DNA from 2 places in the Paraburkholderia sp. FW306-2-2C-D06C genome. Region 2 is predicted to be linked to the other one. Evidence: predicted binding sites of a transcription regulator. Region 2 holds the regulator's gene; the other holds the start of a gene.
What was found. The regulator LexA, encoded in region 2, represses DNA repair genes until DNA is damaged. The targets are predictions, from matches to a motif close to ACTGTATNNNNATACAGT.
Positions count from the first base shown of each region.

Region 1: AC3WLT_RS19245 (VRR-NUC domain-containing protein) is a predicted target of LexA. The motif match lies at 3,651-3,668, and genes of this name have one in related genera.

Region 1 covers NZ_JBYSWU010000024.1:23,870-28,813, forward strand. The annotation lists gene AC3WLT_RS19230 (RNA polymerase factor sigma-54) at 1-346, shown strand, start outside; gene AC3WLT_RS19235 (pyridoxal phosphate-dependent aminotransferase) at 490-1,668, shown strand; gene AC3WLT_RS19240 (S10 family peptidase) at 1,707-3,536, shown strand; gene AC3WLT_RS19245 (VRR-NUC domain-containing protein) at 3,684-4,944, shown strand, end outside.
Region 2 covers NZ_JBYSWU010000016.1:122,134-127,077, reverse strand. The annotation lists gene AC3WLT_RS14980 (ABC transporter permease) at 1-588, opposite strand, end outside; gene nodI (nodulation factor ABC transporter ATP-binding protein NodI) at 653-1,567, opposite strand; gene AC3WLT_RS14970 (universal stress protein) at 1,800-2,264, shown strand; gene AC3WLT_RS14965 (DUF2939 domain-containing protein) at 2,297-2,959, opposite strand; gene AC3WLT_RS14960 (hypothetical protein) at 3,146-3,490, opposite strand; gene lexA (transcriptional repressor LexA) at 3,565-4,215, opposite strand; gene AC3WLT_RS14950 (sulfate ABC transporter substrate-binding protein) at 4,512-4,944, shown strand, end outside.

The sequences.
Region 1 (4,944 bases), on a different contig from region 2:
CAAGCCAATGGTGTTGCGCGACGTCGCCGACGAACTCGGCTTGCACGAATCCACCATCTCGCGTGCGACCGGCAACAAATATATGGCCACGCCGCGCGGCATTTTCGAGTTCAAGCACTTCTTCCCGCGTGAACTCGGTACGGAAAGCGGCGGCACGTGTTCGGCAGCGGCCGTGCGCGCGCTGCTCAAGGAAATGATCGCCGCGGAGAATACGCGTGATCCGCTGTCCGATGTGACGCTCGCCAGAATGCTCGCGGACCAGGGCGTGCTGGTCGCGCGGCGGACGGTGGCGAAATACCGGCACCTGATGAAGGTGCCGCCGGCGGAGTTGCGCCGCCAGGTGTAGGCGAATCCCCGGTGCTTCATCGAAGGGCCACGGGGCCACGCGAGGCTGATTCCTCGCATGGCCCTCGCGTGGCCCTTTTGCTGTCTGGACGTTTTGCGCACACCCCAGTACATTGGCGGGTCAGGTCGAAACGGGGTGGCTCAATGAAGTACTCGAATCTGGTCGAGCGCTTGCAAGGTAAGCGCACGTCGGCGTGGGAAATCCATCGTGTCGCACAACAGGCGCTCGCCGATGGCGAAGACGTGATCGTGCTGAGCGTCGGCGATCCCGACTTTGGGACGCCCGCGCCGATCGTCGAGCGCGCGGTCGAGGCGCTGCGCGGCGGCGATACGCATTACAGCGCGGTGTCAGGGCGCGAGCCGCTGCGCGCGGCGATTGCCGAAGAACACGCGCGCACCACCGGTTGCAACGTGAGCGCCGCCAACGTGATCCTGACCGCGGGCGCGCAGAACGGCGTGTTCGCCGCGTCGCTGTGCCTGTGCGAAGCGGGCGACGAAGTGATCGTCCCCGAGCCGATGTATCTCACCTACGAAGCTTGCGTGCGCGCCGCGGGCGCCACGCTCGTGCCGGTGCCGGTCGATCCGGCGCGGGCCTTTCACCTCGATTGCGATGCGCTCGAAGCGGCTGTCACGCCGCGCACCAAAGCGATTTTCTTTGCAACGCCGTGCAATCCGACCGGCGTGGTGATGCCGCGCGCCGATCTCGAGCGTATTGCGCGGCTGGCCTGCAAGCATGATCTGTGGGTGTTGTCCGATGAGGTCTATGCTGATCTCACGTTCGAGCGCGAACATGTGAGTATTGCGGCGCTGCCTGGCATGTCGGAGCGTACTGTGACGCTCGGCAGTCTGTCGAAATCGCATGCCATGGCGGGTTGGCGTGTTGGCTGGGCTGTCGGGCCCGCCACGTTGATCGAGCATATGGGGCGGCTCGCGTTGGCAATGCTGTATGGGTTGCCGGGCTTTATTCAGCAGGCCGCGCTGACGGCGTTGCAGAACAAGGCGCCGATTGTCGCCGAAATGCGTGAGATTTACCGGCGGCGGCGCGACGTGGTGTTCGAGCGCTTGCATCGTGTGCCGGGGTTGCGGTGTTTGCTGCCGGAAGCCGGCATGTTCATGATGGTCGATGTAAGCGGGACCGGGCTCGATACTTATGATTTCACCTGGCAGCTGTTTCGTGCGCAAGGGGTTTCGTTGCTGGATGCCAGCGCTTTCGGCGAAACCGCCGACGGGTTTGTCAGGTTGGGGTTTGTGGTCGATGAAGCTCGATTGATTGACGCTTGTGAGCGGATTGCCGGGTTTGTCGAGGCGTTGCGGATGGGGTAGGCCGGAACGATGCGCATCGACTCGCAACGGAGAAGAGCATGGGTTTTCGCTTCTACATCACGTCGCACCGGCCGCTCGTCACAGGATCGGTCGCGGCGGCCTTCGCGGCCGCACTCGTCGCGGTGGTCACAATCGCCGCCGCCGTCGTGTTCAGCCAGATGTGCGCGGCAGCCCCACTCGACCGACTCGACCCACTCGACGATACGCCCGACACAGCAGAAAGCGCCGAAGCCGCATCGTCCGCGGCCGCTATGCCCGGGACTGAGGCGGATACCGCCAGTCAACCCGCCGAAGCGAATCGCCAACCGGTGAAAGAGCCGCACCCGAATCAAGCGCGCCCCGGGCATTCGCAACGCTCTGTCGCGGCCACTCAGAACGACGCGCAAAACGACGCGCAAGACAATGCGCAAGACAGCGCGCGGCACAACGCAAAACCGGACATGGCAGCGATCCCCGTGCCGCCGGAAACTTCGTCCGCGACCCAGCATTCGATCCGGCTCGAGGGGAACAAGATCGATTACACGGCGACCGCAGGCAATCTGCTGCTGCACAACAAAGCCGGGCAGGCCGATGCCAGTGTCTTTTACGTCGCCTATACCGTCGCGACCAAAACGCCCTCGACGCGGCCCGTTACGTTCCTCTTCAACGGCGGTCCGGGCGCGGGCAGCGTCTTTCTCATGATCGGCTCGTTCGGTCCGAAGCGGGCGCACACCGCCAGTCCGGCGAGCACGCCTCCCGCGCCCTATGTGTTGGGCGATAACCCGGACAGTCTGCTCGACACGACCGATCTGGTTTTTATCGACGCCGTCGGCGCGGGTTTGTCGCGCGTGGTCGGGCGCGGGACGGGTAAGGATTTCTGGGGCGTCGATAAAGACCTCGACGCGTTTTCGCAATTCATCGACCGATATCTGACGGTCAACCAGCGCTGGAATTCGCCGAAGTACCTGCTCGGCGAGTCATACGGCACCGCGCGCGCCGCCATGCTCGCGTATCAGCTGGGGCAAAACAATATCGCGCTGAACGGCGTGATCCTGATGTCGTCCGTGCTCGATTCAGCCGGCTTTTCGCCAGGCTTCGACTTCAAGAGCGAGAGCTATCTGCCGAGCTTCGCGGCGATCGCCTGGTATCACGACAAAATCGTGCCGAAGCCGGCCAGTCTGCCGGCCTTTCTCGACGACGCCCGCGCGTTCGCGCGCGGTCCTTATGCGCAGGCGCTGGCTCAAGGCGACGCGTTGCCCGACGCACAGCGCGATGCGGTCGCGGCGCGCGTCGCCGAGTTCACCGGTCTCGACGTCGAGTACGTGAAACGAAGCCGGCTGCGTCTCTATCCGTCGCGCTTTCGCAATCAACTGCTGCGGGATCAGTCGCACAGCATCGGCCGTTACGATGCCCGCTCCGAAGGTCTCGAATACGACGGCGTGTCGGAGCGCCCGGACTTCGATGCATCGGTGAGCAGCGTGTCCAGCGCGTTCGATGCGGCGCTTCATCAGCATTTCGCGCAGGATCTGCACTTCACGCCGACCGACCGCTACCGCGTCTTCAATGACGACGCGCTGAAGCAATGGGACTGGAAACATCGCGCATGGTGGGGCGAGCGGTTACCGGTACCCTACGCGGCAGGCGACCTGGCCGAAGCGATGCGGCAGAATCCGCAGCTTCGCGTGATGTCGGTGAACGGCTATTTCGATCTGGCCACGCCGTTCTATGCCACCGAGTATGCGCTGGCGCATCTGGGCATCGATGCGCCGTTGCGCGCCAACGTGCGGATCGCCTACTATCCGAGCGGCCACATGATCTATCTCGACGATGCCGCGCTGCATACGCTCAAGCGCGATCTGGCGAGCTTCTACGCGGCAGGCGCGCGCTGAACGCGGGCGTGCGGTTGTTGACGGCGTGGCGGCTGGCAGCGCATTGAAAGGCGGGCCGCAGGCGTTCGATGACACCCCGCGCCACCCGAATCCTCCGCTGAGTTTGATATCATCACTGTATAAACATACAGGTTCCGTGGAAGTGCCGTGGCGACAGAAGCCTCTTCAAATGCTCCCTACTATCTGCTGAATTTCGAGCGCGCGCTGGCGTGGCTCGCGGCGCGCTACGACGATCTGCTGGACCAGCAAGAGCACGGCTTCCTGCGCGCTTTCGCGGCTTTGCCGCAGGCCTCGCGAGCGCTGCTGGTTCGCATGCTGATGCGCAGGGGCACGCTGTTCCGCACGAGCCGTCTGTCGTACGACGAGATCGGTTGCCCGGTTCAAGCGTCCGCGCCGCTCGTCGAACTCGGTTGGGTGGACGCCGAGCCGCCGCTGACGCTCGACGACCTGTTCGCGCTCACCACCCGCCCCGAACTGCTGCTCATCTTCGCCGACGCCATTGCGTTGATCCCCGCCGCCCGGAGCTTGCGCAAACCGGACCTGCTCGAAACGCTACGCCCCTTTTATGAAGCGGAAGGCGACGCAGCGCGTCCGCTCGCCGAATGGCACGCCGCCAGCACCGACTCCGTGCTGCACGTCGCCGTCGCGCCACTCTGCGAGCGCCTGCGCCTGATGTTCTTCGGCAATTTGCAGCAGGACTGGTCGGAGTTCGTGCTCGCCGATCTCGGCGTGTTCCAGTATGAGACGGTCGCGTTCGGACCTTCGTCGCGAGCTTTCCAGCAACGTGCCGACGTCGACGTCTACCTCGCTTTGCATGCATGCCGCGAAGCGCTCGAATGGCGGCCCGACGGCGAATCCATCGGTGAACTCGTCGCCGCGGTCGCCGCGGTCGAAACGTCGAACCCATGGCTCGAAACGCGCCGCGCGAAGCTGCTGTTCCGCATCGGCCAGTATTGCGAGCGTCGGCACGACTGGCCCGCCGCGCTCGCCGTCTACGCGGATTGCGCGTGGCCGGGTGCGCGGCATCGGCGCGTGCGCGTGCTCGAGCAATGCGAGCGTTTCGATGATGCCTTCGCGCTCGCCTCGCAAGCCGCCACGGCACCCGAAAGCGAAGAGGAAGCGCAGCGCATCGCGCGCATGCTGCCGCGCCTGCAACGCCGGCGTGGCGAACTCGTGGCGCGCACGCCGGCCGCACGGCCGGTCGAGCGCAGCACGCTGGTGCTGCCGAGGCCCGAGGCTGCGCAGCCGGTCGAATATGTCGCCCGCGATCATCTGAGTCGTGAGGATGCGCCGGTTCATTACGTCGAAAACGCGCTGATCAATTCGCTGTTCGGTTTGCTGTGCTGGGAGCCCGTGTTCGCGGCGCTGCCCGGTGCGTTTTTCCATCCGTTCCAGCGCGGCCCGGCCG
Region 2 (4,944 bases):
CGTCTGATAAAACATAAAAAAATCATACGACGGCGCCAATGCCGTCACCACCATCGCGATACTCGCAAACGCGAGTCCGGTCAGCACGATCACCGGCAACGCCAGCAACATCGACGGAAAACTCGCATACCCCAACGCTCCCGCGACCAGCATGATCGCCACGCCCGACAACATCGACTTGCTGCCGGCCCACATCACTTCGCCCAGCACGATGTCGCCGAGCGTCAGCGGCGTATGCATGATCGCTTCCCACGTGCGCTGCACATGCATTCGCGAGAAGCCGGAATACATCGACTCGAAACTGGCCGACATCATCACGCTCGATGGGACTGTGCCCGCTGCCAGAAATGCAATGTACGACACGCCGTCGACGTGCCCGACCATCAGCCCGAGCCCGAAACCCAGGCCGAATAGATAGATCATCGGATCGGCAAGATTGCCGAACATCGAAGCAATCGCAAGCTTCCTCCACACGAGATAGTTGCGGCGCCATACGGCAATCCAGTTCACGGTGTTCGCGGGCAAAGCGGCGAAAGGTTCCTGCCTGGACGGCGTGTCGTCGGGCGTGTCGTAAGTGCGTGCGTCCATTGCTTGTCTCTTGCGTTGTCTTATAGCTATAGAGGTAGGCGGCCAGCGCCGGTCCCGGCTCGTATCAGTCCTGCATCTCGCGGCCTGTTAGCCGCAGGAAGACATCTTCCAGATTCGCCGGACGATGCAGATAGCGCAAACCGGCGCGCTGCTTCAGACGTGCGTGCACCGGCTGCGCGTCGTTCACGTAGCAGAACAGCGTCTCGCCACTGATCTCGGTTCGCTCGACCAGCGGCGCCAACTCGTCGCGCAACGCAACCGGATCGGCGCCGAAGATTTCGATCACGTCGCAGCCGATCTCGGATGCGATCAGATCGTTCGGCGCGCCTTCAGCGATCTTGCGGCCTTCCTCGATCACGCACAGACGGTGGCAGAGCCGTTCGGCTTCTTCCATGAAGTGCGTGGTCAGCAGGATGGTCTTGCCGCGCGCGAGCAGCGAGCGCAGCCGTTCCCAGATCAGATGGCGCGCTTGCGGATCGAGCCCGGTGGTCGGCTCGTCCATGATCAGCACGTCGGGATCGTTGACGAGCGCGCGAGCCAGCGTGAGGCGCCGCTTCATGCCGCCCGACAGTTCGCTCACGCGCGCATCCGCCTTGCTTTCGAGGCGCGCGAACTCGAGCAGCGACGGCACCATCGCGCGGCATTGCGCGGCGCTCAGGCCAAAGTAGCGGCCGAACACAAGCAGATTTTCGCGGACCGTGAAATCGGGATCGAGATTGTCGAACTGCGGCACCACACCGACGCGCGCTCGCGCCACCCGCGCGCGGCGAGGAATCGGTTCGCCGCACAAGCGGATCGAGCCGGCATCCGGGGCCGCAATGCCCAGCAGCATGCGCAGCGTGGTGGTCTTGCCCGCGCCGTTCGGTCCAAGCAGACCAAAACATTCGCCGACGTTGACATGAAACGACAATCCGTCGACGACCGTCTTCTCGCCGTAGCTTTTTTTGACGTGGTGGAATTCAATGGCGGCTTCAGACATGGATCGAACGAGGCTCCGGGAAAAAACGCGAATGGCCGGTAAGGTCGCTCATTCTATGGCATCGGCAGCCTGGCGTTGATCTGCGCTTCGCCACTCACGCGGCGTTTCTTGCGCTGCCGCATAGCCTCGCACCTGCCTGGGGCGCACTTAGCGTTTTCCATCCCTTGCAACCTGAATTGCGGCGCACCATGATTCATTTACGACCGCGTTCCCCGCGGTAAGGGAGAAAACCATGGCGAGCTACAAAAAAATCCTGCTTTGCTACGACGGCTCGCGCGAGGGCCGCAAAGCGCTGCGCTGTGGCGCCGATCTGGCGCTGGACCTGAAGGCGGAAACGCATCTGTTGTCGGTGGTGGACATGCGCTCGAGCATAGCGCAAAGCGCGGGCCTGCTCACCGACGTGGCCTGCGGCAGCTTCGAGAAGACAGCGCGTGACATCCTGCAGGAAGGGGTGGACTGGCTCACCGAGCGCGGCGTCAACGCGCAAGGACATTTCGCGTTCGGTCATCCCATCGACGAGATTGCCAATCTCGCCAACGAACTGCACGTCGACCTGGTGGTGGTCGGCCACCGTTGCCGCACGGGTCTGTCACGCTGGTGGATGGGCGCGGGAAATACGCCGCTGCTCGACCGGGTCTCGTGCAGCATTCTGGTGGCATGTTCGTCCGCCCAGGAGCAGCAGCAAGCGGCGGCTTGACGCCAGCCCCATGAACCGCGTCGACCGGAAGATCAGTCGTTCAGGTCGACCGCGGCGAACTTCCATGTGAGCAAACCTTCGCGCCGAAAGATCGCCGCGTAGCGCGCGTCGCCCGCGCCGTGCTGATACCTGATGACGAATTCGTTGATGCTGCGATAGCCCGCCGTGGTTTGCGGCGGTTGTGGCGGTGTGGCGCTGTTGCCCGCGTTGTTAGCCGCGCTGTGCGCTGCGGTGTTAGCCGCGTTGTTAGCCGTTTTGCCGTCGGCAGGGGACGCAGGCGCATTTTCCGCGGCAGGCGGCGCGGGCGGCCGCTCGCCCGGTTCGCCACGCGGCGGCATGCCGTTCAGCAACGCGGCTACGCCGTCCGGCGTCGCGTACGCATCTACTAGCGGTCCGATCAGCGCAACGCCGATCATCGCGCCAATGGCGGCAAATGGATTGCCGTTGCCATGTGCGTCGAGCCGGCGCGTCAGCAAGCCGGTGACCTGTTGCTTCAGGCTCTCGCGCAACGCCGGAAAGTCGACATACTGATTGACGGTCTCCGCATCGCGCGCGTCTGCCGCGCGTTTCAGATTGTTCAGCGCGATATATGGCGATGCATAGCCGAATCCCAGGGCGGCCACCACTGCAATCACAATCAGAACAACGATCAGCGGCCGTGCGGCGCTGCGTTTGGTGCGTGTCGAAACTGCCATCGAGTGGAACTCTCTATCAAGGGTGGTCTAACGTGGACCGCGGCCACACGAAAACGATCCCACGCGATGCAATATCTGAAGAGATCTGGAGAGGCGCGCGCAAGGCACCAGCAGGGCAATGACAGGTAAATGACAGGTTAATGACAGGTCAACAGCAGAGCAACTACACGCACGCCCCGCTCCTGATTACTCGAACACCGCCCCGTGCACGTTGGCTTCTTCAGCGATGCAGCGGTCGATCATCCGGCATACGGCGTCTACCGTGCCGACCATGATCAGCCGCGACGGCCCGTGATAGACGCGCACCGGTGCCCGTCGCGCCGGCTCTGCCGTATTCAGCCCTGAATTCAACGACACTCGAGCGAAAGCCGGCAACGACGACGGCAAGCTCGGCGCCCGCGATGCAGGTTCGTCGAACAGCGATGAAGCGCTGGCCGTGGACGCCTCGATCAGCGAACAGGGCACCAGCTTGCGCAGATGGCGCAAACGACCGAACTGGCGAAAAGGCAGCAGGCGGGCAAGGCGTTCCATGAGTCTCTCCAGGCGATTCAACGTAGGGGCAGCGGCGCGTTAGGCGTCGGGCAAGCGTTGGTAGAAGCAGGCGCTCAGAACTCGCCGGGGCGGATCAGCCCAACAGCGATGCCTTCCAGCGCGAAATCCGCACTGCCGGTCTGAACGAAGATGTTTTCGTAATCGGGGTTTTCCGCGATCAGTTCGATGCCGTTTGGCCGACGCTTCAGGCGCTTGACCGTTACGTCGTCGCCGAGCCGCGCGATGATGATCTGGCCGTCTTTCGCTTCGCTTTTCTTTTGCACCGCGAGCAGGTCGCCGTCGAAGATGCCGGCGTCGCGCATCGACAACCCGCGAACCTTCAGCAGGTAGTCCGGTTTGCTCGAGAACAGCGCCGGGTCGCACGCATAGTGCTGCGAGATATGTTCCTGCGCGAGGATCGGGCTGCCGGCCGCGACGCGGCCGATCAGCGGCAGCGACAGCTGCATGATGCTGGGGTGCGGCAACGTGAACTGGTGCGGCGAATCTTCGGGACCCGCCAGCAGACGAATGCCGCGCGACGCACCTGCCGCGAGTTCGATCACACCCTTGCGGGCCAAGGCACGCAGATGTTCTTCGGCCGAATTGGCCGAGCTGAAACCCAGTTCGGCGGCGATCTCCGCGCGGGTGGGCGGAAAGCCGGTACGTTCGATAGCCCGTCGGATCAGATCGAAAACCTGCTGCTGTCGTGCGGTGAGTTTGGTCATGGCGCTACTGTATGTATGAACAGGTGACTGTATTTTTATACAGTATTCGATGCAATTCAAGCTTTACTTTAAGTTCGTCGTCTGGGGTGTCGCTCCGGCGTCGCAAAAGGACGCTTAAACAACCGTTTTCGTGTCGCAACGCCTTATCCAGCTGCCATTACCACTTTTACGTATTAAAGAATGAAGAAACATTATTTTTAATGATGAAAGCCCTTCGATAGACTGGCCTCCGAGTTGACGCGCTGCAGACGCAAAAACAAGACGCCGTAACGGCAACCACAACGCGGAGAAGCTGGATGAACCATCGGGGCACGGGGCTGGCAGGCAAGACCAAAAAACTCATCGCGGCGCTCGCGTTCGGCGCGGCAACCGCTGTCGGCGTGATGGCGCAGGCGCACGCCGCCGACACGACGCTGCTGAACGTGTCGTACGACCCGACGCGTGAACTGTACCAGGACGTCAATCAGGCATTCGGCAAGGAATGGAAGGCCAGGACCGGCGAATCGATCACCTTCAAGCAGTCGCACGGCGGTTCGGGCGCTCAGGCGCGCTCGGTGCTCGACGGTCTGCAGGCGGATGTCGTGACGCTGGCGCTCGCCTACGACATCGACGCGCTGGCTAACAAGGGTTTGCTGGACAAGGGCTGGCAAAAGCGTTTGCCGGACAACGCGTCGCCGTACACGTCGACGATCGTGTTCCTCGTGCGCAAGGGCAACCCGAAGCACATCA